One region of the Massilia sp. NP310 genome, then DNA from elsewhere that is predicted to be linked to it. Evidence: predicted binding sites of a transcription regulator. Region 1 holds the regulator's gene; each other region holds the start of a gene.
What was found. The regulator FNR, encoded in region 1, switches genes on or off when oxygen is low (the NO sensors DNR and NnrR bind a similar motif). The targets are predictions, from matches to a motif close to TTGATNNNNATCAA.
Positions count from the first base shown of each region.

Region 2: the regulator FNR is predicted to act here: its motif matches at 7,478-7,491, upstream of oxc (oxalyl-CoA decarboxylase).
Region 3: the regulator FNR is predicted to act here: its motif matches at 7,688-7,701, upstream of KY496_RS18705 (OmpW family protein).

Region 1 covers NZ_CP080379.1:1,820,479-1,830,963, forward strand. Annotated here, with positions in the region: gene KY496_RS07895 (formate dehydrogenase subunit alpha) at 1-304, opposite strand, end outside; gene KY496_RS07900 (formate dehydrogenase region TAT target) at 322-540, opposite strand; gene KY496_RS07905 (molecular chaperone) at 527-1,210, opposite strand; gene KY496_RS07910 (DUF2474 domain-containing protein) at 1,285-1,413, opposite strand; gene cydB (cytochrome d ubiquinol oxidase subunit II) at 1,413-2,420, opposite strand; gene KY496_RS07920 (cytochrome ubiquinol oxidase subunit I) at 2,425-3,921, opposite strand; gene fnr (fumarate/nitrate reduction transcriptional regulator Fnr) at 4,149-4,910, shown strand; gene KY496_RS07930 (AraC family transcriptional regulator) at 4,916-5,686, shown strand; gene KY496_RS07935 (DMT family transporter) at 5,745-6,683, shown strand; gene KY496_RS07940 (transporter) at 6,717-7,532, opposite strand; gene KY496_RS07945 (SDR family oxidoreductase) at 7,594-8,640, opposite strand; gene KY496_RS07950 (penicillin-binding protein 1A) at 8,860-10,485, shown strand, end outside.
Region 2 covers NZ_CP080379.1:5,886,947-5,897,431, reverse strand. Annotated here, with positions in the region: gene fdhF (formate dehydrogenase subunit alpha) at 1-2,630, shown strand, start outside; gene fdhD (formate dehydrogenase accessory sulfurtransferase FdhD) at 2,627-3,484, shown strand; gene KY496_RS26080 (formate dehydrogenase subunit delta) at 3,481-3,735, shown strand; gene KY496_RS26075 (PAS domain-containing protein) at 3,835-4,263, opposite strand; gene frc (formyl-CoA transferase) at 4,349-5,599, opposite strand; gene oxc (oxalyl-CoA decarboxylase) at 5,685-7,391, opposite strand; gene KY496_RS26060 (Crp/Fnr family transcriptional regulator) at 7,534-8,142, shown strand; gene KY496_RS26055 (2-dehydropantoate 2-reductase) at 8,276-9,295, opposite strand; gene KY496_RS26050 (fumarylacetoacetate hydrolase family protein) at 9,313-10,080, opposite strand; gene KY496_RS26045 (hypothetical protein) at 10,191-10,485, opposite strand, start outside.
Region 3 covers NZ_CP080379.1:4,249,877-4,260,361, forward strand. Annotated here, with positions in the region: gene atpG (F0F1 ATP synthase subunit gamma) at 1-847, shown strand, start outside; gene atpD (F0F1 ATP synthase subunit beta) at 903-2,306, shown strand; gene KY496_RS18675 (F0F1 ATP synthase subunit epsilon) at 2,339-2,761, shown strand; gene KY496_RS18680 (Abi family protein) at 3,085-3,903, shown strand; gene KY496_RS18685 (serine hydrolase) at 4,064-5,743, shown strand; gene KY496_RS18690 (peptidoglycan recognition family protein) at 5,780-6,421, opposite strand; gene KY496_RS18695 (CoA-binding protein) at 6,533-6,955, shown strand; gene KY496_RS18700 (glutathione peroxidase) at 7,029-7,613, shown strand; gene KY496_RS18705 (OmpW family protein) at 7,776-8,387, shown strand; gene pabB (aminodeoxychorismate synthase component I) at 8,498-10,315, opposite strand; gene slmA (nucleoid occlusion factor SlmA) at 10,325-10,485, opposite strand, start outside.

The sequences.
Region 1 (10,485 bases):
CCGATGCGCCCTTGGCGCAGTGGGCGCCCATATTGATGGGCGAATCGAAGGCGGCCTCTTGCCGCACCCAGACGCCGTTGGCGACCACCGCGTCCACCGAACAGCCGACCGAGCAGTGACTGCACACGGTGCGTTTGACTTCGGTGGGCACCGGGGTGTTCGGCACCGGGTCGGCCTGGGCCGGCTCGATCACGTTCAGCGGCAGGTGGCGCGCCAGGGCGCCGGCGCCGGCGGCAACGCCGGCCCCGACCAGGAAGCGGCGCCGTTTCAGGGCGCTGTCGCGCGTAGACTTGACCAGTGACATGGGATTCCTCTGCTTGCCTACCAGTAGGCGGCGGTGGCGTAGTAGCGGCGGATGTGATCCGTCTCGTGATAGCCGCGCTTGACCTTGGGGTCCGGCGCGGCCGGTGCGGCCTCAGGCGCCGCGCTGGCCGGGGCGGCGGCAGCGGCCACCACCAGCGCGCCCAGCGGGGCGGCCTTCAGGAAGCCGCGCCGCGCCGGGTCGGGCTGGCCCGGCGTCTGTCGATCATGCTTGCTCATCGGTGTCCTCTCCTACTGCGAAGCTCTCGGCCTCGATGGCCAGGAAGGCCTGCGCGAAGCGCGCGACCAGGCGGTAATAGTTGGCGCCCTCGGCATTGGCGATGTCGTCCAGCGCGCGCATGCACCAGCCGCCGATGTGGGCCTCGAAGAACTGGCGCTGCACCGCCAGCGGCTGGCGCCGGATGCCGGGGGCGCCAGCGACCAGCACGCGCATGGTCTCGCACAGCGCGCCGAGGTGGTCCTCGAACTCGCCCCGGCCGCGCATGCGCGCCAGGCCAAGCCGCGCCAGGTCGTCGCGCAGCAGCGCCAGCGGCGTGTCGTTCATGTAGCCGGCCAGGTAGCGCGAGCCATACGGGTCGACCGGCGGCGTGCCGATGCTGACGAACAGTGCGTTGAATTCATCGTGCACCACCTGGGCGTCCATCACGCCGGACGCCACGGTCAGGTGTTCCCACGCACGCTCCAGCGCCGGATCGCCGCCTTCGGCCAAAATAGGATCGCTGGACGCAAGCGCTTCCAGCAGCGCCGCGTCGGGCGCCGCCAGCAGCAGGCGCGAGAGCAAGGCGTAGAGGTCGGCCCTGGCCTGGTCTTCGCCGCTGGGCGACATGGCAGGCGCAGAGACCGCGACGAAGGCGGTGTTGACGGACGTGCTCGGACTTGTAGATGACACTGTCGATCACTCCAGTTGTTCAATTTGTATCGCCAGTGTAGACGCCGATTCACATTGAGCGCGCACAGTTGCGCCTAGCGCATTCCGGCGGCATGCATGACGATTCTTATGAGAAATGCGACGAGCGACAGGGTGACGACACCACCGAGCCACAGCAGCGCCATCCACCCCAGCCGGCGCAGCCATTCGCGGCGCGCCGCCATCAGTGATACCCCGCGTCATGCTTGACCTTGCCACGGAATACCCAGTACGACCACCCCGTGTACATCAGGATGATGGGCAGGATGAACAGCGTGCCGACCAAGGCGAAGCCCTGGCTCTGCGGCGGCGAGGCGGCTTCCCAGATCGTGATCGCGGGCGGCACGACGTGCGGCCAGATGCTGATCGCCATGCCGCTGTAGCCGAGGAAGATCAGCGCCAGCGCCAGCACGAAGGGCTGGCGGAACGGCTGGCGCCCCAGTGAGCGCAGCAGCAGCGCCATGCACAGCACGACCAGGATCGGCACCGGCGCCAGGAAGGCGATGTTGGGGAAGGTGAACCAGCGGTCGGCCACCGCCGCGAAGCGCAGCGGGGTCCAGATGCTGACCGCGACGATGGCCCCCAGCAGCAGCCAGGCGAAAGGCCGCGCGACCTGGATCATGCGCGCCTGCAGCTCGCCCTCGGTCTTCATCACCAGCCAGGTGGCGCCCAGCAGTGTGTAGGCGATCATCACGCCCACGCCGGCCAGCAGCGGGAACGGCGCGACCCAGTCGAGCGGCCCGCCGGCGAAGCTGCGGCCCGAGACCGTGATGCCGTCCAAAAAGCCGCCCAGGGTCACGCCCTGGAAGAAGGCCGCCGCCACCGAGCCGCCGATGAAGGCCTTGTCCCACAGGTGGCGCTCGTGCTCCTTGGCCTTGAAGCGGAACTCGAAGGCCACCCCGCGAAACACCAGGCCGATGAGCATGAAGATCAGCGGCAGGTAGAGCCCCGAGAGGATGATCGCGTAGGCCACCGGGAAGGCCGCCAGCAGCCCCTCCCCGCCCAGCACCAGCCAGGTCTCGTTGCCGTCCCACACCGGCGCGACCGAATTCATCATGGTGTCGCGGTCGCGCTTCTTCGGCGTGAACGGGAACAGCATGCCGATGCCCAGGTCGAAGCCGTCCAGCAGCACGTACATGAAGACGGAAAAAAAGATGATCAGGATCCAGATGACGGATGTGTCGATGCCCATGGTGTCAGCTCCGCGTCGGTGGGTTGCCGCCGTCGCGGTCGGCGCCGCGGTCAGCGCCTTGGACGGGATTGTCGTCGATATTGCCTTCGATGCTGTCGTCGTTGTCGACGTTGGCCGCCGACAGCGGCCGCATCGGCGTGCGCCCTTCGCCCGGCCCGCCCTCGGGCGGCTTGTTCAGGGCGAAGTGCTGCGGCCCCTTGTTGATCAGGCGCAGCAGGTAGACGGTGCCGGCGCCGAACACGAAGACGTAGGCCACGACGAACATCGCCAGCGTCACGCCCATCGTGGTGACGCTGTGCGGCGAGACCGCATCGGCGGTGCGCAGCACGCCGTAGATCACCCACGGCTGGCGGCCGACCTCGGTCGTGATCCAGCCGGCCAGGATGGCGATCAGGCCGGCCGGCCCCATCAGCAAGGCGAAGCGCAGGAACAGGCGCTTGCCGTAGATCCGCCCTCCCCGCCTGAGCCACAGGCTCCAGGCCCCGAGGGCGATCATCAACAGGCCCAGGCCGACCATGACCCGGAAACTCCAGAACACGATCAGGGAATTGGGGCGGTCTTCGCGCGGGAACTCCTTCAGTCCCGGGAACTGGCCGCTCAGCGTATGGGTGAGGATGATGCTGCCCAGGTAGGGAATCTCGACCGCGTAACGCGTCTCTTCGCGCTCCATGTCGGGAATGCCGAACAGGATCAGCGGCACCGCCTCGCCCGGCGTGTTTTCCCAGTGCCCCTCCATCGCCGCCAGCTTGGCCGGCTGGTGCTTGAGCGTATTGAGGCCATGGAAGTCGCCGATCACCGCCTGGATCGGCGCCACCAGCAGGATCATCCACATCGCCATCGACAGCATCTTGCGCACGTTCTTGTTGTCGCGTCCGCGCAGCAGGTGCCAGGCGGCCGAGGCGCCGACGATCAGCGCCGTGGCCAGGTAGGCCGCCACCACCATGTGCATCAGGCGGTAGGGAAAGGAGGGATTGAAGATGATGGCCAGCCAGTCGACCGGGATCATGCGCCCGCCCTCGATGGCGTAGCCCTGCGGCGTCTGCATCCAGCTGTTGGCGCCCAGGATCCAGGTCGACGAGATCAGGGTGCCGATGGCCACCATGCAGGTGGCCAGGAAGTGCAGCTGCGGCCCGACCCGGTTCCAGCCGAACAGCATCACGCCCAGGAAGCCGGCCTCCAGGAAGAAGGCGGTCAGCACCTCGTAGGTGAGCAGCGGGCCCATGACGCTGCCGGCGAATTCGGACAGGTAGCTCCAGTTGGTGCCGATCTGGTAGGCCATCACGATGCCCGACACCACGCCCATGCCGAAGGCGACGGCGAAGATCTTGAGCCAGAAGTGGTACAGGTCGACGTAGACCTGGCGCCCGGTCTTGAGCCAGCACGCCTCGAGCACGGCCAGGTAGCTGGCCATGCCGATCGTGATCGCGGGGAAGATGATGTGGAAGGAAATCGTGAAGGCAAACTGGATGCGCGCCAGTTCCAGGGCTGTAAGACCAAGCATGCAAACTCCCCCGTATCGATGGCGCCAAGTAGATCACGACATCGGCCTCGCACGATTGGCCATATCATTTTTATCATTGTTGAGTGGTTTTTGAACACATGCCGCTCGGTTCGCAACAAAAGTTCATGAAAACTTCCCAATTTGGTGCAAATTTCGGCCTTGCCGGCCAGAATGCTCAGCCAACGGGTCTATAATTTGCGGTGTACTGAACAAAGCGACCATCCGTCATGAGCCAGCCCCTGTCCCGGCAAGCCGAGCCGCCCCTGAACATCCATGCGCTCAAGTCCTGCGCCCAGTGCAGCATGCACCAGCTGTGCCTGCCGATGGGCCTGGAAGACGCCGAGATCGACCGCCTGGACAAGATCATCGGCCGCCGTCGCCGCCTGGAGCGCGACGAGCGCCTGTACGGCGTGGGCGAGTCGTTCCGCAACCTGTACGCGGTGCGCTTCGGCCACTTCAAGACCTACCAGGTGAACGCCGCCGGCGAAGCCCAGATCACCGGCTTCCAGATGGCCGGCGAGCTGCTGGGCATGGATGCGATCAGCGGCACCCACCACTGCGATGCGGTGGCGCTGGAAGACTCCGAGGTCTGCGAGATCCCGTTCGCGCGCCTGGAAGACCTGTTCGGCGAGGTGCCGACGCTGCTGCGCCACTTCCACCGCATCATGAGCCAGGAAATCACGCGCGAGCAGAACGTCATGCTCCTGCTCGGCAATATGCGCGCCGAGCAGCGCTTCGCCGTGTTCCTGGTCAACCTGTCGGCGCGCTACGCCGCCCGCGGCTATGCGGCCAACCGCTTCCAGCTGCGCATGTCGCGCGAAGACATCGGCAACTACCTGGGCCTGACCATCGAAAGCATCAGCCGCCTGCTGTCGCGCTTTAAAAAGCAGGGCTGGCTCGAGGTCGACAAGCGCGAAGTCACCCTGCTCGATCCGGTCAAGCTGAAGGCGCTGGCGGCCGGCACCGACGCCTGCAGCCCGATGGCGTAAAGCCCATGACGCCGCAGCCCGCGTGCGACCTGCACCTGCGCAGCTACGACCGCGTGCACTGGGGCGACCGCCATGACTTCGCCCAGCTGGTGCTGCCGGTGCACGGTGAAGTCGTGCTCGACATCGAAGCGCGGCGCGGCCGGCTCGATCCCCTGCATGGCGCGCTGGTGGCGCCCGGCGCCTGGCATGCGCAATCGAGCCCGGGTGCCAACGGCTCCCTGATCGTCGACGTCGACGGCGCCGCCTTCGGCAGTGGCCCGTGGCAGCGCCTGCTGGAGCGGCCCTTCGTCACGCTTGGCCCCGCGGCGCGCAAGCTGGTCGAGTTCATGGGGGTGATGGCGCGCGATGCCGCGCCAACCCACGCCCCGCCCCGCGCGCTGGTGCAGGGCTGGGTGCCGCTGCTGCTCGACACCCTGAGCCTGGACGCGCCGCGCGCCACCTCGCGCCTGGCCGCCCTGCTGGCGCGCATCGAGGCCGCGCCCGGCCTGGCCTGGAGCACCGAGTCGATGGCGCGCGCCGCCAACCTGAGCGTCAGCCGCCTGCACGCGCTGTTTCGCGAAGAGCTGGACAGCACGCCGCATGCCTGGCTGCTGCGCTGCCGCCTGGATTGCGCCCGCAGCCTGTTGACGCACAGCGCGCGCAGCGTGGCCGACATCGCCCTCGCCTGCGGCTTTTCGGACCAGGCCAGCCTGACGCGGGCGATGCGCCGCGTGTTCGACACCACACCCGGCGCCTGTCGGCGTGCGGGTCAGGAGACACCGCCAACACCGCGGTAGTCCCGGCCAAGACCGGACCCACGTCCGGATCCGAGAATCTCTTCAAAGGAGATTCATCATGTACATCGCTACTGGCGCGGGCGGGCTGTCCCGCTCCACCCTGCTCGGCATCGGCGCGGGCATCGCCGCCGGCGCGCTCTGGGGCCTGGTCTTCCTGGCGCCGGAACTGGCGCCGGGATTCCTGCCGATCCAGCTCTCGGCCGGGCGCTACCTGGCCTATGGCCTGGTCGCCGCCATCCTGATCGCCCCGGCCTGGGGACGGCTGCGCCGCCATCTCGGCTGGCCGGCCTGGCGCAGCCTGATCTGGCTCAGCCTCACCGGCAACATCGTCTACTACCTGTTCCTCGCCAACGCGGTCCAGTTGGGCGGCGTGGCCATGGCCTCGATCGTGATCGGGCTGCTGCCGATCGCGGTCACCCTGGTCGGTTCGCGCGACCGTCACGCGGTGCCGCTGCGCCGCCTGCTGCCGTCGCTGCTGCTGAGCGGCGCCGGCCTGGCCTGCATCGGCTGGGAGTCGCTGTCGGCGTCCGGCCCCGGCTCGGCCGCCGGACTGGCATGCGCCTTCGGCGCGCTGGTGTCATGGACCCTCTTCGCGGTGCACAACAGCCGCTGGCTGGCGCGCATCGAGGGGATCTCGCCGCATGAATGGAACCTGCTGGTGGGCGTGGTCACCGGGCTGATGGCCCTGGCGCTGGCGATGCCGGCCTTCGTGCTGGCGCCGGGCGCGCACACGCTGCCGGCCTGGATGCAGTTCGGCGCCCTGGTCACCACGGTCGCCATCCTGTGCTCGGTGGTCGGCAACGCCCTGTGGAACCATGCCAGCCGCGCGCTGCCCCTGAGCCTGATGGGCCAGATGATCGTGTTCGAGACCATCTTCGCGGCCTTGTACGGCTTCTTGTGGGAGGCGCGCTGGCCGAGCGGGTTCGAGACCGCCGCCCTGGCGTTGCTGGTCGCGGGCGTGGTCTCGTGCGCGTCGGCGCACCGGGGCGCGCACTGATCCTGTCGGCGCAGCGTTGAAACTGCGGCGACCTCAGCGCCGCACCGACAGCCCGAACGCCAGGCTCAGGTCGGGCGTATGTCGATTCAACCCATGCACCACCATCGCATCGACCTGGCAGTTCTTGTTCAGGCGCCAGCTGACGCCGGCGTCGACCTGCATCCGGTCGCCGCCATGCGATGCGGACGCGATCTGCGGCGCCGCCACTTCAAGGAATCCCTGGACGCGTTCAGTGAATTTCTTGCCCAGCGACGCCGCCAGGATGCCGTAGTGGTAGCGCGCGCCGTCATCGTCGACATCGGCCCCGGCGCCCGGCGTCACGGCCAATGACCAGCCTTTCGGCAGATCCCACTCGGCCGCCAGCACCAGCTGCGGCAGCACACCCTTGACCCGCAGCGCCGAGCTGCCGCTTGGCAGCGCCGCTGAGCCGATCAGCCCCAGGGCCGGATGTACGCCCTCGCCGTCGGCAAGATGCCACTTGAATCCGATCGACACGGCATTCCAGCCCGCAGTCGTGGTGCGCGCGCGACTAGCCGGATCGAGCTCGTGCTCGATGCTGCGGCCATCGGTCTCGATGCGCAGTTCCGTCGTGTCGCCCAGGCCGATGCGCAGCAGCGCCGGCGTGCTCAAGGTGCGCAGGTGCAGGTCGTCGTTGCGCTGGCGATCCCAGTTGACGCCGATCTCGAGCTGCAGGCGGCCATCACCGACCACCTGGCTGGAATTGGCGACGTTGGGGCGGTCGGGATTGATGACATCGCCGTCGTCGGCGTGGGCGAACTGGGCGCTGCAGGCCAGCACCAGGAACGCCGCCTGGCGGCGCGGGCGCGTAAGGGTTGATGGAAACATCATGCGGTCGGATAAACGAGGTTGGACATGGTATGCGAGGGTCGAGCCGGCGCCAGCTGCCGCTTCAAGGCAGCCAGCGGGCGGCGCGCAGCCGCTCGATGGCGCTGACGATCGTCGCGCCGGGCTCCACCGCTTCGGTGAAACCGGCGCGCCGGATCTTGCCCATGTCCGACACCATGTCGAACTCGGTATTGAACACGAAGTCGCCGAACCACCAGCCGACCTGCTTCTCGTAAGGCATCGACTGCAGGCCATGGCGCTGCACGATGCGCTCCCACGCCGGCGCCTTCAACGGCATTTGCCTGGCCAGCGAGAACGGCTGCGGCGGTCCCACCTCCATGTCGAAGGCCGCCGCGACCTGGCGCCATACGCGCTCCCAGCGGAACGGCTCGTTGACCAGGTTGAAGGCTTCGCCGCGCGCCGCCGGATCGAGCGCGGCCCAGACGCTGGCGCGCGCCATCCAGTCGGCATCGGTGGTCTGGGCCAGCACGCCCGAGTACACCTTGTCCGTACCCGGGAAGCGCAGCGGCGCGCCGGCGTCCTTGCTGAGCGCGGCGAACATGCCCATCACCATCGCGATATTCATCGGATTGCCGGCAATGTCGCCCACCACCACGTCGGGCCGCAGGATCGACCATTCGACCTCGCCGGCGGCGGCGCGCTCGCGCAGCAGGTCTTCCTGGGCATAATAGAAGTTGGGCGTCATGTGGCGCGGGTCGTCCTCGTAGAACGGCGCCTGGGCATCGCCGAGGTGCACGCCATACACCTTGGCGCCCTGATAGTGCACCACGCGCTGCAGCGGGGCGCCGACCGCCTTCAAGCCGTCGAGCAGGTTGCGCAGCATGCCGCCGTTGATCCGCTCCTCGTCGAGCAGGTCGGTCCCACTCTTCAGCGCGGCGTAGAACACGTGGGTCGTATCGCGCGCCGCTTCCAGGGCGCTGGCGGTGGCCTGGGCGTCGGTCAGGTCGACCTTGATGCTCTCGACGCCGTCCACGAAAGTGCGCGGCAAGGCCCGCACCCGCCATTCCGGCCGTCCGTGCAGCTCGCGTACGACCGCATTGCCGATGATGCCGCTGGCGCCGACGACCAATGCGCTATACCTGGTGCTCATCCATCTCTCCTCATGAAAACTGACTGGCGCAAGGATACCCGTTCCGTGCGTCCAGCGTCGTCCCGTGCCACGGATGCGCCGCTCGCCGGAGGCATGGCCAAGGTAGCGCCAGCCGCCCTGCGCAGGGGCGTGTCGCGCTACCTCGGCCTTTTCGCATGACCCGGGCGCCGCGCGACAGTATGATCGGCCGCGTTCGACCAACCGTCCACGAAAACCGCCATGCAACCACGTCGCCCCCTCGTCATCCTGCTTTCCGCCCTGCTGCTCGCGACCGCCCCGCACGTGGCCGGCGCCTCGATCCTGCCGGACGTCCCCGACATCCAGGCCGTCACCGACTACCGGCCGAAGATCCCGCTGCGCGTCTACACCGCCGACAAGGTGCTGATCGGCGAATTCGGCGCCGAGCGGCGCGAGTTCGTCTCGGTGGCCAAGATGCCGGCGCTGCTCAAATCGGCCGTGCTGGCGATCGAGGACACCCGCTTCTACGAGCACGGCGGCGTCGACTGGATCCGCGCGCTCGGCGCGGCCAAGGCCAATCTCGCCGACTTCGGCAGCCAGGGCGCGTCCACCATCACGATGCAGGTCGCGCGCAACTTCTTCCTGTCGCGCGACAAGACGCTGCCGCGCAAGCTGACCGAGGTTGCCCTGGCTTATAAAATCGAGAAGGCGCTCTCCAAGGACCAGATCCTCGAGGTCTACCTGAACCAGATCTATCTCGGCCAGCGCGCCTACGGCTTCGCCAGCGCGGCGCGCACGTACTTCGGCAAACCGCTGCCAGACCTGACCCTGGCCGAGATCGCGATGCTGGCCGGCCTGCCGCAGAACCCGTCCAGCAGCAATCCGGTGTCGAATCCGCAGGCGGCCCGCAAGCGCCAGCAGGTCGTCCTCAAGCGCATGCGCGAACTGGCGCTGATCACCGAGCCCCAGTACCGGCGCGCCCTGGCCGAACGCCTGCAGGTGCGCAGCGATGGCGCCACCCTGAATCCGCGCGCCGCCTGGGTCGCCGAGATCGCGCGCCAGGCGGTCCATGCCCGCTTCGGCCAGGCGGCCTACGAACGCGGCATCACGGTCACCACCACCATCGTGGCCGCCGAACAGGATGCGGCCCACGAATCGGTGCGCCGCAACGTGCTCGCCTACGACCGCCGCCACGGCTACCGCGGCCCGGAGGCGCGTATCGCGCTGCCGGCCGGCGTCGAAGAAAGAAAGGACGCGATCGCCGCCGCCCTGCAGAAACGTCCGTTTGTTGCCGGCTTGGCGCCGGCGGTGGTCGTCGCCGCGTCGCCCAGGCGGGTGCGCGCCCTGCTCGCCAACGGCGACGCTGTCGAGGTCACCGGCCCGGGCCTGGCCTTCGCCGCCGGCGCCCTGTCGAGCAAGGCCAAGGCCGCGATGAAACTGGCGCCCGGCGCCGTCATCCGGCTGGCCAGGGCCACCGACGGCTCTCCATCGATCGCCCAGCTGCCCGAGGTTGCCGCCGCCTTCGTCGCGCTCGACACCGGGACCGGCGCCTACCGCGCGCTGGTCGGCGGCTTCGATCACTCAATCCACAAGTTCAACCACGTGACCCAGGCCTGGCGCCAGCCGGGATCGAGCATCAAGCCCTTCGTCTATTCCGCCGGCCTGGAACGCGGCTTCTTCCCCGGCACGCAGATCCTCGACGAGCCGCTCGACTTCAGCGCCGAGAAGGCCTATGCCAACTGGTCGCCGCGCAACGACGACAATGTGTTCGAGGGCCCGGTCACGGTGCGCCATGCGCTGTCGCGCTCGCGCAATGTGCCCACCGTGCGCATGCTGCGCGCGCTGGACGTCGACTACGCCCGCGCGCACCTGGCGCGCTTCGGCTTC
Region 2 (10,485 bases), 2.0 Mb from region 1:
TCGAAGGCCGCCGCGGCTATCCGGCGTCGTGCACCACGCCGGCCGAAGCGGGCATGATCGTGCGCACCCAGAGCCCCAAGCTGCAAGAAGTGCGCAAGGGCGTGATGGAGCTGTACATCTCCGACCACCCGCTCGACTGCCTCACCTGCCCCGCCAACGGCAACTGCGAGCTGCAGGACATGGCCGGCGTCACCGGCCTGCGCGAGGTGCGCTACGGCTACGAGGGCGCCAACCACCTCAAGCTCAAGAAGGACGAGAGCAATCCCTATTTCACCTTCGATTCGTCGAAGTGCATCGTGTGCAACCGCTGCGTGCGCGCCTGCGAGGAGACGCAAGGCACCTTCGCGCTGACCATCTCGGGGCGCGGCTTCGATGCGCGCGTGTCGGCCGGCCAGAACGAACCGTTCATGCAGTCCGAATGCGTCTCGTGCGGCGCCTGCGTCGAAGCCTGCCCGACCGCCACCCTCACCGAGAAATCGGTGATCTGGCTCGGCCAGGCCGAGCACAGCATCACCACGACTTGCGCCTATTGCGGGGTCGGTTGCTCGCTCAAGGCCGAGATGAAGGGCAACGAGGTGGTACGCATGGTGCCGGCCCGGGACGGCAAGGCCAACGAGGGCCATGCCTGCGTCAAGGGCCGCTTCGCCTGGGGCTACGCCACCCACAAGGACCGCATCCTGAAACCCATGATCCGCGCGAAGATCACCGACCCGTGGAAGGAAGTGTCGTGGGACGAGGCGCTCGACTATGCGGCGTCCGAATTCAAGCGCATCCAGGCCAAGCACGGCCGGGATTCAATTGGCGGCATCGTCTCGTCGCGTTGCACCAATGAAGAAGGCTATCTGGTGCAGAAGCTGGTGCGCGCGGCGTTTGGCAACAACAACGTCGACACCTGCGCCCGCGTATGCCACTCGCCGACCGGCTACGGCCTCAAGACGACGCTCGGCGAATCGGCCGGCACCCAGACCTTCAAGTCGGTCGAAAAGGCCGACGTGATCCTGGTCATCGGCGCCAACCCGACCGACGGCCACCCGGTGTTCGCCTCGCGCATGAAGAAGCGCCTGCGCCAGGGCGCGCGCCTGATCGTCATCGATCCGCGCCGCATCGACCTGGTCAAGTCGCCGCACATCCGCGCCGACTACCACTTGCAGCTGCGGCCCGGCACCAACGTCGCGATGATCAGCGCGCTGGCCCACGTGATCGTCACCGAAGGCCTGATGGCCAACGATTTCATCACCGAGCGCTGCGACCTGCGCGCCTTCGCGCAGTGGCGCGCCTTCGTCGCCCAGCCCGAGAACTCGCCGGAAGCGATGGAAGCGATCACCGGCGTGCCGGCGCAGCAGGTGCGCGACGCCGCCCGCCTGTATGCGCTCGGCGGCAACGGCGCGATCTTCTATGGCCTGGGCGTGACCGAGCACGCGCAGGGCTCGACCGCCGTCATGGGCATCGCCAACCTGGCCATGGTCACCGGCAACGTCGGCCGCCCCGGGGTGGGCGTCAATCCGCTGCGCGGGCAGAACAATGTGCAGGGTTCGTGCGACATCGGCTCGTTCCCGCACGAGCTGCCGGGCTACCGCCACGTCTCGGACACCACCGTGCGTACCCTGTTCGAGCAAGCCTGGGGCGTGCCGCTGCAGGCCGAACCGGGGCTGCGCATCCCGAACATGTTCGAAGCGGCCCTCGACGGCAGCTTCATGGGCCTGTATTGCCAGGGCGAGGATATCGTGCAATCCGACCCGAACACCCAGCACGTCACCGCGGCGCTCGAGGCGATGGAGTGCATCGTGGTGCAGGACATCTTCTTGAACGAGACCGCCAAGTATGCCCACGTGCTGCTGCCCGGTTCCTCGTTCCTGGAAAAGGACGGCACGTTCACCAATGCCGAACGCCGCATCTCGCGCGTGCGCAAGGTGATGCCGCCGCGGGCCGGCTATGCCGACTGGGAAGTCACGGTGGCGCTGTCGAACCGGCTGGGCTATCCGATGAACTACCGCCACCCGTCCGAGATCATGGACGAGATCGCGCGCCTGACGCCGACCTTCAGCGGCGTGAGCTACCGCCGCCTCGATGAACTGGGCAGCATCCAGTGGCCCTGCAACGACGAGGCGCCGGAAGGCACGCCGACCATGCACGTCGACGGCTTCGTGCGCGGCAAGGGCCGCTTCATCATCACCCAGTACGTCGCCACCGACGAGAAGGTGACGCGCAAGTATCCGCTGATCCTGACCACCGGCCGCATCCTGTCGCAGTACAACGTCGGCGCGCAGACGCGCCGCACCGAGAACGTGCGCTGGCACGCCGAGGACCGGCTCGAGATCCACCCGCACGACGCCCAGGAGCGCGGCATCGAGGATGGCCAGTGGGTCGGCATCCACAGCCGCGCGGGCGAGACCGTGCTGCGCGCGATGGTCACCGAGCGCATGCAGCCGGGCGTGGTCTACACCACCTTCCACTTCCCCGAATCGGGCGCCAACGTCATCACGACCGAGAACTCCGACTGGGCGACCAACTGCCCCGAATACAAGGTCACGGCGGTGCAGGTGATGCCGGTCCAGCAGCAGTCGGACTGGCAGCTGGAATACGCCCGCTTCAACCAGATGCAGCTGGGCCTGGCGGAGCCGGTCGCATGACGTGCGCGCTCGATATGGATGCGGATACCGGCGTGCAGGCGCCGGTCCAGCGCTTCCCGAGCGCCTGCATGACGGTGACGCGCATGCACGGCGGCGCCTTGCGCAGCGCCCAGGACGAGCTGGCCGAGGAAGTGCCGGTCGCGCTCGAGTACAACGGCGTCTCGCACGCGGTGATGCTGGCCACGCCCGCCGACCTGGAAGAGTTTGCGCTCGGCTTCTCGCTGAGCGAAGGCATCATGGCCTCGCCCGCCGAATGCTATGGCGTCGAGATCGAACACGCTGCAAGCGGCATCACCGCCCACATCGACCTCGCCGCCGGCGCTTTCATGCGCCTCAAGGAGCGGCGGCGCAGCCTGGCCGGCCGCACCGGCTGCGGCCTGTGCGGGGTCGACAGCCTGGCCCAGGTGGTGCGTCCCCTGCCCTGGCTGGCGCCGACGCGGGCGCTGTCCGGCGCGGCGATCCGGCGCGCCCTGCTCGATGCCAGGGCCCAGCAGCCGCTCAATCGCATCACCGGCGCCACCCATGCGGCCATCTGGTGCGGCCGTGACGGCATGCCGCGCGCGGCGTTCGAGGACGTCGGCCGCCATAATGCGCTCGACAAGCTGATCGGGGGGCTGCACATGAATGGCGCCGATCTCGCCGACGGTTTTTGCGTGATCACCAGCCGCGCCAGCGTCGAGATGGTGCAGAAGGCCGCCACCGTCGGCATCGGCGCCCTGGTCGCCATTTCCGCACCCACCGCCCTCGCCGTGCGCACCGCGCTCGGCTGCGGCCTGACCCTGGTCGCCTTCGCCCGCGGCGACGACTTCGTCGCCTACGCCCACGGCGCCAACATCGCTATGGAGTCCGCATGAACATCGACAACCTGGTCACCATGGCCAACCAGATCGGCACCTTCTTCGCGTCCTACCCGGATCCCCGGGAAGGGCGCACCGAGATCGCCAACCACCTGCAGCGCTTCTGGGCGCCGCGCATGCGCAGCCGGCTGTTTTCGCACATCGACGACACCCAGGGTGAGGGACTCAGCCCGATGGTGATCGAGGCCTTGCTGGAACACCGGCGCGAGCACATGCCGCCGCCGCCGCCGGGTGGCGACGCCGGCTGATGTCCCACGTCCCGCGGCCCAGGCGCGTCATTCCCGCGTAGGCGGGAATGACGTTCTTGCATTACGGGACTAGCGTGGAGCGAGACTGGATGAACAGGATCAAGCCTGCGCCGTCTCGAGCTGCGCCAGCCGCGCGCGCAGCTTGCGTTCTTCTCCCCAGCGTTCGGTCTCGTCGCGCACCAGGGCGACGATCGCCGACACTTCCCCGCCCGGCCCGTGCAATAGCGCCACCGTGAAGGCGATCGACAGTGGCTTGTCTTCCTTGTGCACAGCCGGCACCCGCAATACGTCGGCGCCATAGCGCGTCTCGCCCGTGGCCATGGTCTTGTGATAGCCGTCCCAGTGCCGCTGGCGTTGGCGCTGGGGGATGATCAGGTCCAGCGACTGTCCGATCGCCTCGCCTTCGGTGAAGCCGAAGATGCGCGTGGCGGCGGCGTTCCAGAACGTGATGTCGCCTTTCGCGTCGCAGACGATGACGCCGTCGCCCAGCGCCTGCAGCAGTTGTTGAAAATCGATGTCGGCTTGCATGCTTGTCTCCCCCATAAAAAAACAGGTGCGCGTCGCACACCGCCGACGCGCACCAGACGCTCGTTTTATCCAGCCAGGCCCGTGATCACACCACCCGCTTCTCGTGCAGCGCCGCGATCTCCTTGCTGCTGTAGCCCAGGCCTTCCAGCACCTCGTCGGTGTGTTCGCCCAGCAGCGGCGAACCCTTGATCTCGACCTTCATATCCGAGAACTTGATGGGGCTGCCCACGGTCAGGTACGTGCCCCGTTCCTTGTGCTCGACCTCGGCGATCGTGCCGCTGGCGCGCAGCGATGGATCGGCGGCGATTTCCTTCATCGACAGCACTGGCGAGCAGGGAATGTCGAACTTGCGCAGGATGTCGACCGCTTCGAACTTGGTCTTGTCCTTCAGCCATTCCTCGATCGTGCCGAAGATGTCGAAGATCTTGTCCTGGCGCGCGATGGCGGTCGTGTAGGCCGGGTCGTCGATCCACTCTTCCTTGCCGATCGCCCTGCAGATCGGCGCCCAGGCATGGCCCTGGATGGTGAAGTAGATATAGGCGTTGGGGTCGGTCTCCCAGCCCTTGCACTTGAGCACCCAGCCCGGCTGGCCGCCGCCGCCGGCGTTGCCGCCGCGCGGCACGACGTCGGAGAACTTGCCGTGCGGGTACTGCGGATACTCTTCCAGGTAGCCGACCCGGTCCAGGCGCTGCTGGTCGCGCAATTTCACACGGCACAGATTCAGCACGCTGTCCTGCATCGACACCGCCACCTTCTGGCCCTTGCCCGTGGTGTCGCGCGCACGCAGGGCGGTCAGGATGCCGATCGCCAAGTGCATGCCGGTATTGCTGTCGCCCAGGGCGGCGGCGCTGACGGTCGGTGGGCCGTCGTCGAAACCGGTGGTGGACGCCGCGCCGCCGGCGCACTGCGCCACGTTTTCATAGACCTTCAGGTCTTCGTAGTGGTGACCGTCGCTGAAGCCCTTCACCGAGGCCACGATCATGCCCGGGTTCAGTTCCTTGATGTGCTCCCAGGTGAAGCCCATGCGGTCGAGCGCGCCCGGACCGAAGTTCTCGACCAGCACGTCCGACTCCTTGATCAGCTTGGTCAGGATTTCCTTGCCTTCGGGCGTCTTGGTGTCGAGCGTCAGCGAGCGCTTGTTACTGTTGAGCATGGTGAAATACAGGGCGTCGACGCCGGGGATGTCGCGCAACTGCGAACGCGTGACGTCGCCCGCGCCGGGACGCTCGACCTTGATCACGTCGGCGCCGAACCAGGCCAGCAACTGGGTGCAGGCAGGACCGGCCTGGACGTGGGTGAAGTCGATGATCTTGATGCCTTCGAGTGGTTTGCTCATGATGTCAGTCTCCTTTGTTCAGTCGATATTGCGGGCCCCGCCGGCGGCCTCGTGGGCGCCGGCGGTCGTGCGTGTCGCTGGCTGTTCACTTCTTTGCGTTGCTTTGCGGATTCAGATTGGTCAGGCGGCCGCTCTCGGTGCCGGCGGTCTCGTCGATCACGGCATTGATCAGGGCGGGCTTGCCGGCCGCGATTGCCTCGGCTAACGCCCGGGTCAGCTCTTCCGGGGTGGTGGCGTGGTAGCCGATGCCGCCGAAGGCCTCGATCATCTTGTCGTAGCGGGCGTTCTTGACGAACACGGTCGGCGCGACGTCCTTGCCGCCGGTCGGGTTGACGTCGGTGCCGCGGTAGACGCCGTTGTTGTTGAAGATGATGGTCGTCACCGGCAGCTCGTAGCGGCAGATCGTCTCGAGCTCCATGCCACTGAAGCCGAAGGCGCTGTCGCCTTCGATCGCGACCACCGGCTTGCCGCTGACGACGGCCGCGCCGATCGCGTAGCCCATGCCGATGCCCATGATGCCCCAGGTGCCGGAGTCGAAACGCTTGCGCGGCTGGTACTGGTCGACGATGCTGCGCGCATAGTCCAGGGTATTGGCGCCCTCGTTCACCAGGTTGATGTCCGGATGCTGCTTGAGCACGTCGCGGATGGCGCGCAGGGCGGTGTGGAAGTTCATCGGCGCCGCGTCACGGTTGAGGAGCGCCGCCATCTTGGCCGTGTTCTGCTCCTTGCGTTCGGCGATCGGGCCGAGCCATTCCGCGTCCGGCTTCGCGATGCCGGCGCCGTCGAGCCCGTCGAGCAAGGCCGCCACGCAGGAGCCGATGTCGCCGATCAGCGGCGCGGCGATCGCCACGTTGCTGTCGATCTCGGTGGGCGAGATATCGATCTGGATGAACTGCTTGGGCTTGCCCCAGGTCTTGCCCTTGCCGTGCGCCAGCAGCCAGTTGAGGCGCGCGCCGATCAGCACCACCACGTCGGCCTCGGCCAGCACGTAGGAGCGGGCCGCCGAGGCCGACTGGGCATGGGTATCCGGCAGCAGGCCCTTGGCCATCGACATCGGCAGGTAAGGAATGCCGGTGCGCTCCACCAGGGCGCGGATGTCGGCGTCGGCCTGGGCGTAGGCGGCGCCTTTGCCGAGCAGGATCAGCGGCTTCTTCGCGCCCTTGAGCAGCGCCAGCGCGCGCTGCACCGAGTCCGGGGCCGGGATCTGGCGCGGCACCGGGTCGACCACCTTGACCAGGGAGCGCTTGGCGTGGCCGGCCTCGATCGTCTGCGCCAGCAGCTGGGCCGGCAGGTCGAGATAGACGCCGCCCGGGCGGCCCGAGACGGCGGCGCGGATCGCCCGCGCGACGCCGATGCCGATGTCCTCGGCCTTGTTGATGCGGTAGGATGCCTTGGCGTAGGGCTTGGCCGCGTTCAGCTGGTCCATTTCTTCGTAGTCGCCCTGCTGCAGGTCGACGATCTCGCGTTCGCTCGACCCCGAAATCAGGATCATCGGGAAGCAGTTGGTGGTCGCGTTGGCCAGCGCCGTCAGGCCGTTGAGGAAGCCCGGCGCCGAGACCGTCAGGCAGATGCCTGGCTTTTGCGTCATGTAGCCGGCGATTGCCGCGGCGTTGCCGGCGTTCTGTTCATGACGAAAGCCGATGAAACGCATTCCTTCGGCCTGCGCCAGGCGCGCCAGGTCGGTAATCGGAATGCCGACCAGGCCGAAGATCGTATCGATGTCGTTGTGTTTTAGCGCATCGATTACCAGGTGGAAGCCGTCGGTCACGTCTACCGATACGAGGTTAGTCATTGCTGTCTCCAGTTATTGTCGATCCGGGCAGAACGCGGTGTGTATCGCCCGCAAACCATCATAGCCAGCGCGCCTGATTTGTCTCATTGACCATGGTCAATTTTGGCCGCATGATGCGAGAATCTCGGTAAACGGCCGCGTCATGACGACTATTGCAAATCACTCCGAACGAAACATCATTCGTCTGCAGTTAAAACAAAACGTGGTCCTCAAGGAACTGCGCGACAGCGAAATGGCGGCGCTCGAGCCGTACCTCACGATCGAGAACCACCAGAAAGGCGACTTGCTGCTGAACCAGGGGGTGCACGAGATGTCGCAGTACTTCATCCTGGACGGCATCCTCAAGCGCCAGGTCTCCAACCAGGAAGCCAAGGAGATGATCCTGCGCTTCTCGGCGGAGCGGGACATCGAAACCAGCTACGCCGCCTGGTGCCTCAAGACGCCGACGCCATTTTCCATCGCCTGCGTCACCAAGGTGCGGGTGGCGCGCATGCCGCTGCCGCAATGGGTCGACTTCATGCGCAGTCACAGCATCGTCAAGCAGGCCTTCGAGTACGAGGTCATGAACCTGATGAGCGCCATCATGGCGCACACCATCACGCTGCATTTGCTCGATGCGCCGGGCCGGGTCCACCGTTTCATGCGCAAGCACCCCGACCTGTTCGAACGTCTGCCCAAGAAAGAACTGGCGGCGTACCTGAACCTGTCGCCTGAGACGCTGAGCCGCCTGAAGAATCGGGGGAAGATCTGAAGATCAGGCGAAATCAGTTCCTTCGTCTGCTCGAAAACGTCGCCCCCGCGAAGGCGGGGGCCCAAGTTCAGCGTTACCGAGACGCTTGTAATCTTAGGCCCCCGCCTTCGCGGGGGCGACGTGCTGATTGCATCTAAGCGGTCGTTACCGCCCTCTGCAGCTTGACCCCACCACCCTCCTCGGTCATGGTCTGCTCCAGCAGCTTGACGAGCGCATACGCCGAATCGATATGCGGCGTCGGGGTGCCGGTCATGCGCGCCAGTTCGATCACCGACCCGACCAGGGCATCGATTTCCGGCCCCCGGCCCGCCTCGACGTCTTGCAGCATCGAGGTCTTGTGCTTGCCGATCTGGGCGGCGCCCTCGATGCGCCGGTCCAGGGGCACGCGGAAGGTGATGCCCAGTTTGGTGGCCACCGCTTCCGCCTCGCGCATCATCTCCGCCGCCAGCTCGCGTGTGAGCGGGTATTGGCAGATGTCGACCAGGGTCGAATGCGCCAGCGCGCTGATCGGGTTGAAGCAGACGTTGCCCCATAGCTTGAGCCAGATCTCGGCCCGGATATTGTCGAGCACCGGCGACTTGAAGCCGGCGTTCTGGAAGCAGGCCGAGACTTCATTGACCCGCTCGCTCGCCGTGCCGTCCAGTTCTCCCAGCGGGAAGCGCGCGCCTTCGATGTGCCGGATGACGCCCGGCGCCACCAGTTCGGCGGCCGGATAGACCACGCAGCCGAGCACCCGCTCGGGTGGAATCCGGCGCGCCAATTCGCCGCCGGCATCGACGCTGCGCACGGTGCGCCCGTCGAACTCGCCGCCATGGCGGTGGAAATACCAGAACGGTATGCCGTTCTGCATCGTCACCACCACGGTGCGCGGCCCGAACAGCTTGCCGATCTGGGCCGACACGCCGTCGACCTGGTGCGCCTTGAGGGCCAGGATCACCAGGTCCTGCTCGCCGGCCGCGTCATAGTCGTCCGTCGCGCGCACTTGCGAGGCAATCTTCTCCTCCCCGTCCATCTCGATGAGCTTGATGCCGTTCGCTCGGATCGCCGCCAGATTGGCGCCCCGCACGATGAATGTCACCTCCTCGCCCGCCAGCGCCAGCCTGGCGCCGACCAGGCCGCCGATTGCTCCCGCTCCGATAACTGCGATCTTCATGACCCACCCCTTGTCGTTTACTCGAACCGATTGATGAGCTTTCCGATGCCGTCGATCTCTACCTCGATCGTGCTGCCCGGCCGCATCGAGCCGACGCCGACCGACGTCCCGCACAGCAGGAGGTCGCCCGGCTCCAATGTCATGTCCTGGGAAATCCGGCTGACCAGCTCGGCCACCGGAAACACCATGTCGTTGATCGGATAATCCTGGCGCACCTCGCCGTTCAGGGTCGTGCGCACGACCAGCATTGCCGGGTTGAGCCCGGTGGCAATCACCGGACCGAACGGGCAGAAGGTGTCGAAGCCCTTGGCGCGCACCCACTGGGGAAAGGTCGGGTCGCGCCCGATGATCTCGCCCACGGTGACGTCGTTGGCGCAGGTATAGCCGAACACGTAGTCGGGCGCCTCCTCGACCGGGACGGCGCTGCAGCGGCGGCCGATCACGATCGCCAGCTCGCCTTCGAACGCCACCTTGCCCTCGCACAGCGGCTTGCGGATCGTGCCGCCCGGCGCCAGGTAAGAGGTCGATGGCTTCATCAGGTAGAGCGGCTCGCCCGGGGGCGCCAGGCCCAGCTTCTGGCCGAGCGCGTGAAAATTGTTCCACATCGCCAGCACCTTGCCGGGCACGCACGGGGTGAGCACCTCGACCTCGTCCAGGTTCACCGCCAGGTCGGTGCGGCGCGGGCTGTCGAACATATCGCCCTTGAAGATCCGGATCTTGTCGCCCTCGATCGTGCCGAAACGTACGGTGTCGAGGTGTTGGAAGCGTATCCAGTGTCGGATCATATGATGTCTCTCGTACGTCGGGTCGGTGGATGGGCTGATTGTGGAAGAACGATTTCCGTATATCCTTGACCACGGTTAAGATTCGAAAATCTCTGCCCAGCCGTTGGTGTCTACACGCCGATCTGCCGCTGCTGGAGCGCGGACCAGTCGATGAAAGCGCCCGGATTGCACCCGGCGGCGCTCAGCTGCGCGTGGCAGCGCTCCTTGGCGGCCAGGATCGCCTCGACCAGGAAGTCGGCGTCGTGCGCGCTCAACAGGTGGGATTGATGCCGCGCCAGATAGTTGCGCAGGCCGGTGCGGTCATCGGCGCCGGCGACCGCGCTCGCATACAGTCCGGTGTCCCAGACCCAGCTCAATCCCAGTTCATGAAAGGCCGCGTTATAGGCATTGCACTCGGCATCGGCA
Region 3 (10,485 bases), 2.4 Mb from region 1:
GATCAAGAGCGTAGAGAATACGAAGAAGATCACCAAGGCGATGGAAATGGTCGCCGCATCGAAAATGCGCAAGGCGCAGGATCGCATGCGCGCCGCCCGTCCCTACAGTGACAAGGTTCGTAACATCACCGCCAATCTGGCCAACGCAAACCCGGAGTACACGCACGCATTCATGGCGCAAGCCAAGGGCGTGTCGGCAAAGGCAGTGGGTTTCATCGTCATCACGACCGACAAGGGTCTGTGCGGCGGCATGAACACCAACATCCTGCGCCAGGTAACGCAGAAGGCGCGTGAGCAGGAGCAGCTGGGCAACCGTGTCGAGGCAGTCGCCATCGGCAACAAGGGCCTGGGCTTCCTGAACCGCGTCGGCATGAAGCTGGTGTCGCAAGCGACCCAGCTGGGCGATGCCCCGCAACTGGACAAGCTGATCGGACCGGTCAAAGTGATGCTGGACGCGTACCAGGAAGGCAAGCTCGATGCCGTCTACCTGTGCTACACCAAGTTCATCAACACGATGAAGCAGGAAACGATGGTCGAGCAACTGCTCCCGCTGCCAGCCAAAGCGCTGGAAGCCGATGCAGGCGCCCACAGCTGGGACTACATCTACGAACCGGAAGCGCAAGTCGTCATCGACGAGCTGCTGGTGCGTTATGTGGAAGCGCTGGTGTACCAGGCAGTGGCGGAAAACCTGGCGTCGGAACAATCGGCGCGCATGGTCGCGATGAAGGCCGCGAGCGATAACGCCGGCAGTGTCATCAGCGACCTGAAGCTGGTCTACAACAAGACCCGCCAGGCTGCGATTACCAAAGAACTCTCCGAGATCGTGTCGGGTGCCGCAGCCGTCTAAGGCCGCGCCCAGCGATCAAGTAAAAGAATCTAACTATATATCTGAAGGAACGAACATGGCTGATGGCAAAATCGTTCAGTGTATCGGCGCCGTGGTTGACGTGGAATTCCCACGTAACGCCATGCCGAAAGTGTACGACGCACTGAAAATGGAAGGCTCCGAACTGACCCTGGAAGTCCAGCAGCAGCTGGGCGACGGCGTGGTCCGTACCATTGCTCTGGGCAGCTCGGAAGGCCTGCGTCGCGGCATGATGATCCAGAACACCGGCAATCCGATCATGGTGCCAGTCGGCGTGCCGACCCTGGGTCGTATCATGGACGTGCTGGGCAACCCGATCGACGAATGCGGCCCGGTCAGCCATGAGCGCATGGCATCGATCCACCGCGATGCGCCGGCCTACGACGAGCTGTCGCCGTCGACCGACCTGCTGGAAACCGGCATCAAGGTCATCGACCTGGTCTGCCCGTTCGCCAAGGGCGGTAAAGTCGGCCTGTTCGGCGGCGCCGGCGTCGGCAAGACCGTCAACATGATGGAACTGATCAACAACATCGCCAAGGCACACTCGGGTCTGTCCGTGTTCGCCGGCGTGGGTGAGCGTACCCGTGAAGGTAACGACTTCTACCACGAAATGGCCGATGCAAAAGTCGTCGACCTGGAAAACCCAGCCAACTCGAAAGTGGCGATGGTCTACGGTCAGATGAACGAACCACCAGGCAACCGTCTGCGCGTCGCGCTGACCGGCCTGACCATGGCGGAAGCGTTCCGTGACGAAGGCAAGGACGTCCTGTTCTTCGTCGACAACATCTACCGCTACACCCTGGCCGGTACCGAAGTCTCGGCACTGCTGGGCCGTATGCCATCGGCAGTGGGCTACCAGCCGACCCTGGCCGAAGAGATGGGCCGTCTGCAAGAGCGCATCACCTCGACCAAGACCGGTTCGATCACCTCGATCCAGGCCGTCTACGTCCCTGCGGATGACTTGACCGACCCGTCGCCTGCAACCACCTTCGCCCACCTGGACTCGACCGTCGTTCTGTCGCGTGACATCGCATCGCTGGGTATCTACCCTGCGGTCGACCCACTCGATTCGACCTCGCGCCAGCTGGACCCGCTGGTCGTCGGCGAAGAGCACTACTCGACCGCGCGCGCCGTGCAGGGCACCCTGCAGCGCTACAAGGAACTGCGTGACATCATCGCGATTCTGGGCATGGACGAACTGGCGCCGGAAGACAAGCTGGTCGTCGCTCGTGCACGTAAGATGCAGCGTTTCCTGTCGCAGCCGTTCCACGTCGCTGAAGTCTTCACCGGCGCCCCAGGCAAGTACGTTTCGCTGAAAGACACGATCAAGGGCTTCAAGATGATCGCATCGGGCGAACTGGATCACCTGCCGGAGCAAGCGTTCTACATGGTCGGCACGATCGAAGAGGCAATCGAGAAAGCCAAGAAACTGGCTGCCTAAGTCGGCTTCTTCATTCAAACTGAAGGACACACATGGCAAACACATTTCTCGTTGACGTAGTCTCGGCCGAAGAGCAGATCTTCTCCGGCCAGGCCGAATTCGTCGCGTTGCCGGGTGAAGCGGGTGAGCTGGGTATCTACCCGAAGCACACCCCCTTGATCACGCGCATCCGCCCGGGCGCCGTGCGCATCCAGGTGGCCGGCGGCGGCGAAGAGTTCGTCTTCGTAGCCGGCGGTATCCTCGAAGTGCAGCCGAACGGCGTGACCGTGCTGGCCGACACCGCGATCCGCGGTGGCGACCTGGACGAAGCGAAAGCAACCGCGGCCAAGAAGCAGGCCGAAGAGCTGATGCTGAACAAGGATTCGAACATCGACTACGCGAAAGCCCAGGCCGAGATGGCCGCGGCGGTCGCGCAGCTGGCGGCGATCCAGAAGCTGCGGTCGAAAGGCCGTTGAGCTTCATAGCTCGGCAATAGAAGGGGCAGCCTGCGGGCTGCCTTTTTTTTGTTCGCGATCAGTATGGCCGTATCGATACAGCGATTGACGCTCTTTAGGATCGTGCATAGCATTGTTAGTCGACGAAGTCGCATCGCCAAATTTGATCAATTTTGCGCGCTAAGGTAAACTACCTCCAACAACACCCGCCGCCACGCGCTCTACCAAGAGCAGTGTAAAAATGGCGGGTTTTTTTTGTCGGTACAAAATGCAATACGCTAAGCCTGTACTGTCTGTCGCTGACAGCGTTGTACGTCTCAAGAACAAGGGCTTGGTAGTGGCGAATGACGCGGACGCAGAACGCTTTCTGCGTAGTGGGCTACTTCCGGTTCCGCGGCTATGCCTTGCCTTTTATGCAGCAGGCGCCTGTCGGGTTCTTGTATGGGAACAGGCAATTTAAACCCGGCACCACTTTCGATGACATACGGCAGATCTACGAGTTCGATCGCGCGCTCAGGTCGCTTGTGATGGAACAGATCGACAGGATCGAAGTTGCCGTTCGCACTGCCATTCTTCAGGAATTGAACACCCACTTCGGTACGCATTGGTATCTCGACTTTACGAAAGTCGTATTCAAGAATGCATCAGACCAGGCAAAGTGGTTTGGCGAGGTAGCCAGGGAAGTACAGCGGTCTGAAAAGCAAAAGTTTATTGCTCATTACCACGCGAAATATACCAACCCGCGTTTGCCGCCTTCTTGGGCGGTAGCCGAGTGCCTTTCGTTCGGTAAATGGTCGACGCTCTACAAGGAGCTCGCGCATGGCAAGAGTGCGATCGCAAATATGTTTGGCCTGTCGGCTCCAGTGCTCGAATCCTGGCTCCACAGCTTGAACAACCTACGTAATGCCTGTGCGCACCATGGACGAATCTGGAATCGTTCTCTGCCGTTCGATCCACAATCGCATCCACGTTATTCGGCGCACTTCGCCCATCCGTCCCGCTTCTATTCTCGTGCTGCGGTCATCCGCATCATGACCACGGCTATTGATGGGAACCCGTTCTTTTCGGACGGCTTGCGATATCTGTTCCACTCGTATCCGATGATCAATCCGGCGCAGATGGGTTTTGGCCAAGGCTGGGACCGAGATCAGCTCTGGGTATAGATCGAACCTGGCGCCTCGGCGCGACAGGCGACAGGACCCTCTCGCACCCATCGCGCAGGCTTTTATCCGGTCTTTTCAGCACTTCATCGGATTATTTACCATTTGTGATACGGCAGAGTTACAGTAGCAAGATCACAACTCGTCAAGAAGGGTAGCCGTCATGCTGAAACTCTCCGCCGTCGCCGTTGCTGTCGTCCTGCTGTCGAACCCGATGCTCGCGCAAGCGCAGCAACCAGCCACCAGGGCCGCCTCGGCGCAATCCCTGGCCGGCAAGCTCGATGCGCTATTCAAACCCCAGTACAAGGCGGAAGACCCCGGCGCCACGGTCATCGTGGTCAAGGACGGCAAGACGGTGTTCAGGAAGGCCTATGGCGCCGCCGACGTGGCCGCCAAGACGCCGCTGACGCCCGGTACCGTGCTGCGCCTGGGCTCGATCACCAAGCAGTTCACGGCGGTGGCGATCCTGATGCTGGCCGAGGAGGGCAAGCTGGCCCTGAACGATCCCATTACGCGCTTCTTCCCCGACTATCCGACCGGCGGCAAGGTCATCACCGTCGAGCACCTGCTGACCCATACCTCGGGCATCGTCAGCTACACCGGCAAGTCGGGCTATGTGTCGACGATGGCGAAAGACTTCACCGTGGCCCAGATGATCGACGGCTTCAGGAACGATCCGCTCGAGTTCGAGCCCGGCACCCAGTTCCGCTACAACAACAGCGGCTACTTCCTGCTCGGCGCGATCATCGAGCGGGTGTCGGGCACGAGCTACGCCAGCTTCCTCGAGCAGCGCATCTTCACGCCGCTGGGCATGAAGGACACCGCGTATGAAGGCGTCGAGCGTTCGAACGCGCCGCGCGCGATCGGCTACAGCGCGCAGGAGAAGGGGTTCGCGCCGGCGCAGCCCCTGTCCATGAGCCAGCCGTATGCGGCCGGCGCGCTGGTCTCCACCGTGGACGACCTGGCGAAATGGGACGCCGCCATCGCGTCCGGCAAGCTGCTCAAACCCGCGAGCTGGAAGATGGCCTTCACGCCCTACCAGCTGACTCCCGAGAAGTCGACCGGTTATGGTTATGGCTGGGGCGTCGGCACCCTGCAGGGCACGCCGGTCATCGAGCATGGCGGCGGCATCAATGGTTTCAGCACCTATGCGCTGCGCCTGCCGGAAAAAAAGATCTTCGTCGCGGTGCTGGGCAATGCCGACAGCGGCAGCGCCAACCCGGAGGTGCTGGCCAAGAAGGCGGCGGCGCTGGCGATGGGCAAGCCGTTCATGGAGCCGAAGGCATTCAAGCTCGATGCCAAGGCCCTCGACGGGTTCACAGGCGTATATGACATCGACGGCAAGGAAAAGCGCATCTTCACGAGCCGCGACGGCAATCTCATGATGGCCCGCGGCGACCGCTCGCCGGCCGCCCTGACGCCTTATTCGAAGGACGGCTTCTTCTTCCCGGGGACGCTGGCGCGCTTCGAGTTCGGACGCGATGCGCAAGGCAAGGTCACCCACGTCACGGTCGACAACGCAGGCGAGCGGACGCGCAACGAACGCGTCGGCGATGCGCCTGCCGAACGGGAGGCGGTGAAGATCGACAACGCCGGCTTCGATGCGCGCGCCGGCGCCTACCAGCTCGCGCCGCAGTTCACGATCACGCTGAGCCGGGAGGGCGAACGCTATTATGCGCAGGCGACCGGACAGCGCAAGATCGAGATCTTCCCGGCCAGTGAGGACGTGTTCTTCTCGCGCGACGTGAATGCCGAACTCAGGTTCGAGAAGGGCGCGGATGGCGCGCCGGTGGTCGTATTGCACCAGAACGGCCAGGCCACGCCCGGCAAACGGCTGCAGTAAGCACTCACCAAGAGTACTGAATGAGCTGGCCGCGGCTTATTTCGCGGCCTGCTCCTGCGCCAGCCGCAAGGCCACCTTGTGCCTGAAATAATCGTCCTTCACGTAGCGGTACAGGTTTTCGCCCGGGCACACCGTCTTGTCCGAATAATCGCGGTGGCTCTGAATGTCGTCCAGCGAGACCTGGTGCTTCGCGGCGAGCATGGCCATCAGGCCCACCACCGCATCGAGCTGCGGCTGGTTCGGCTCCACTTCTTCGAAATTGCCGACCACCTCGATCAGCGCATGTCCCTTGGGGTCGTAGTCGGTATTGGTGTCGCCCGCATAGGCGAGGTCGCGCGCGCCGTAGATGCGGCCATCGAGGTCGATCACGTAGTGGTAGGGGATGTCGAGCCAGCCTTTCTCGGCACGCGACCAGGCCTGCAGGCGGCGCAGGTAGGCTTGCGGGTCGGCGCCCGGCTTGAACGGTTCGCCCTGGTGGTGCAAGGTGATGTGGGTGATCCGGTGGCGCCGCGCCTTCGTCGCGTCGGCCGGCGTGCCGCCCCAGCTGGCGACCGGCACGATGGCGCGTTCGAGGTCGGGCAGGGACTCGGCGCCGTGCGCGCCGCCGATCGAGAACGCCAGCGCAATTGCGGCGCCAATATGTGAAACAGATGCGCGTGAAACAGATGCAGGGATCATGGCAGAATATCCAACATGGATGAGCCATCATCTTTCCACGTTTGACCGTGCAGCGCCAGCATATGCAAACCTGATAAGCTGATTCCAACGATAACAACAGCAGAGCACACCATGCGAACCATCACCCAGATCCTCCGCGACAGCAAGATTATCGCCATCGTCGGCATGTCGAACAAGGAAGACCGCGCCAGCAACGAAGTGGGCGCCTACTTGCAGCACAACGGCTACCGCATCCTGCCCGTCAACCCGAGCTATGCCGGCCAGACCATCCATGGCGAGACGGTCTACGCCAGCCTGCAAGAGGCCGCCGATGCCATCGCCGGCAGCGGCCAACGTATCGACATCGTCGACTGCTTCCGCAAATCCGAAGACATCGGCCCGATCGCGCGCGACGCCATCGCCGTGCGCGCCAGCTGCCTGTGGATGCAGCTCGATATCGAGAACCAGGCCGCCGCCGACCTGGCGCGCGCCGCCGGGCTGGACGTGGTCATGAACCACTGCATCAAGATCGAGCACCGCAGCCTGGAGGGATGAGAAAAAAGCGTTGGCCGCCGGGGTTGCCGCTTGCGCTACAATCGACGCATTTCAACCCCGTCAATACCACGCCATGATCAAGACCATCGCCCTGCTGCTCGCCGCCACGGCCGCCGCCAGCGTCACCCAGCCGGCACGCGCGCAGGCCGCGCCGGTCGCCGCGCTGACCAAGAGCCCGGCCGCATGCCCGGCCGTGCTCAAGCACAGCTTCAAGCGCCTGCAGGACGAAGCGCCGCAAGACCTCTGCCAATATGCCGGCAAGGTGGTGCTGGTGGTGAACACGGCCAGCTACTGCGGCTTCACCAAGCAGTACGAAGGCCTGGAAAAGATCTACGCCAAGTACGGTGGCCGCGGCTTCGTGATCCTGGGCTTCCCGTCGAACGACTTCGGCCAGCAGGAACCGGGCAGCGCCAAGGAAATCGCCGACCTGTGCTTCAACACCTATGGCGTCAAGTTCCCGATGTTCGCCAAGAGCTCGGTGAAAGGCCCGCAAGCCAACCCGCTGCATGCGCAGCTGATCAAGGCCACCGGCCAGGAACCGAAGTGGAACTTCACCAAATACCTGATCGGCCGTGACGGCAAGGTGCTCGACTACTTCCCGAGCAAGGTCACGCCGGAAGATCCTCAGCTGACCGGGAAGATCGAAGCGGCCCTGTAAGGGCATTCTCTGGCGATCAAAGATATAAGCTGGGAGATAGGCGTTTTATAAACCACATTAATAGCATGGTCATTTTGATGTAGATCATAGTTTGTTTTGCTTCACATCAATAAGCTTACCTTCGTCGCAGATGACATAAAAACGAAGAAAGGTAAGAAAAAGATGAAAACGCCGATGAAGACCGTGCTGGTGGCCCTGATCGCCATGGCGTCCGCCCAGGCGCTGGCGCAGGAATCCCCATGGCTGGTGCGCGCCCGCGCCGTGTACGTCGACCCGGACAACAAGTCGACCCCGATCGCCGGCGTCGGCGCGGCGGACCGCCTCGAAGTGAGCACGAAGACCATTCCCGAGCTGGACATCAGCTACTTCTTCACCCCGCATATCGCGGCCGAACTGATCCTGACTTATCCACAGAAGCACAAGGTCCGCCTGGACGGCGCCGAGATCGGCACCTTCAAGCACCTGCCGCCGACCCTGAACCTGCAATACCACTTCGCCCCCGGCGCGGCCATCAGCCCCTACATCGGCGCCGGCGTGAACTACACCCGCATATCGAGCGTCAAGCTGCTCGATGGCGCCGGCGACCTGGAAAACGATAGCTGGGGCCTGTCGCTGCAGGCCGGCGTCGACTTCCGCCTCAACGAACACTGGTCGATCAACGCCGACGTCAAGAAGGTCAAGCTGCGCAGCGACGTGTACGTCGGCGGCGCCAACGCCAGCCACCTGAAGGTCGATCCGGTCCTGTTCGGGCTGGGTGTCGGCTACCGCTTCTGACAGCTTGTGCGTGATCGCGTCCTGCCCGTCTTCCATGGGCGAGCTTCCAGCAAAAGCATCAAACATGGGAAAGGGCGGGGCGCGACCCACGCCTTCATTCTGCCCTGCGATTACGCCGCAAGCACGGCGCGCAGCGGCCCGCGCAGCGCGTTGCAGACGACGATGTCGTCGGCCTGTTCGAGCATGGCGCGCGTGATCACGGCTTCGCGCGCACGCCAGGCGGGCGCGGCCAGCAGCACGCCGCGCATCACGCCCGGCAGCACGCCGCAGGACAAGGGCGGCGTGAGCCACTCCTCGCCGAAGCGCAGGAACACGCTGCAGCGCCCTCCTTCCGTCAATTCTCCGCGCTCGTTAAAGAACAGCATATCGAAGGCGCCTTGCGCCTCGGCCGCCTTCCACGCCGCGTCGTAGCGGCCGCGGACGCTCGTCTTGTGGCGCAGGAAGACGTCGCCGCTGTGCGTCGGCTCCTGGGCCAGCAGCAAGGTCACCGGCTCATGCAAGGGCGTCAGCTCGCCGGATGTGAGCGTCAGCGCGCCGTCGTGGGAGACGGCCAGGCGCAGGCGGTGCAGCGCATCGGAGGGCAGGGCCAGGCTGGCTTCCAGCAGCGCGATATGGGCCGCGCCGCGGTCGAAGGCAAAGCCGAACCAGGCGCACGATGCTTCCATGCGGTCGAGATGCTGCTCCAGGTGGCGGCAGCCGTGTTCGCGCGAGGCGCGGATGGTCTCGAAGATCTCGAACTCGTTGGGCAGGCCGGTAAGAAAACCCGCCTTCAATTGGCACTCGGCGTATTCGGATTGCGCATCGCTGTCGTACACGATGCCGGCGCCGACGCCCAGTTCGCCGCGTCTTGCTCCATCGATCGATGGACCGAGCGCCAGCGTCCGGATCGGCACCGACAGGCAGAAGTCGCCGAAGGCGCGACCCGGGGGCGCCGGATCGAACCAGCCGATGGCGCCGGTATAGATGCCGCGTGCATCGGGTTCGAGTTCGTGGATGATCTCCATCGTGCGCCGCTTCGGCGCGCCGGTGATCGAGCCGCATGGATACAAGGCCTTGAAGATCTCTTCCAGCCCCGCATCCGCGCGCAGGCGCGCCTGCACGGTGGAGGTCATCTGCAGCACGGCGCCGTAGCGCTGCACCTCGAACAGGGCCGGCGTCTCGACGCTGCCGGTCTGCGCCACGCGGCCCAGGTCATTGCGCAGCAGGTCGACGATCATCAGGTTTTCGGCGCGGTTCTTGCTGTCCTGCGCCAGGCTTGCAGCGCGCGCGGCGTCGACATCCGCATCGCCGCTGGCCGGCGCCGTGCCCTTCATCGGCCGCGCCACCAGCATGCCCGCCTCGTGGCGCACGAACAGCTCGGGCGAGAACGACAGCACGGCGCCGCCGCCAGGCAGCGTCACCAGCGCGCCATACGGCACCGGCTGGCGCGCGCGCAGGCGCGTGTACAGGGCGAGCAGCGAACCGAAGGCTTCGAAGCGCAGCCGCCAGGTGTAGTTGACCTGGTAGGTGTCGCCGGCCGCGATGTAGTCGCGGATGCGGCCGATCGCCTCGGTGAACCGCGCCTCATCGACATTCGCGGTAATACCGGCGACGCCGGCCGGCGCAAGGTCCATGCTGCGCGTTGCCAGCCACGAGGCCACCTGCTCGCCGGTCATGCGTTCGCAGCGGGTAAACAGCAGCACCTGCGCCAGCGGGCCGTCGAGCGGGCGGGCCGGCAGGCCCTCCAGGTGCGCGCCCAGTTCATAGCTCAGCAGCGGCACCGCGTGCAGGCCGCTTTGCAGCGCCTGCGACAGCGCCGCCACCAGTCGCGGCCAGCCGGCCGCGTCCTCGCAGGTCAGCGTGCCCGCATGCCCGCTGTACAGGCGCGAGCGGGCCTCCTGCGTGGCGCGGGCATCGTCCAGCAGCGCGAAGACTTCGCCGGTATCCATGCTCCGATTCTACGCCGCCAGCAGCAGGGACAGCTGGAGCGACGTGCCTTCGGTTGGATTGAGCTTGAAGCCCGTCTTCGCGAAGCGGTGCCAGCGGCCGGTGACATAGTTCACCAGCAGGCTGGCGCGCGCGGCGACGTCGGCTTCCTGGCCGTGTCCCTGGGTGACGG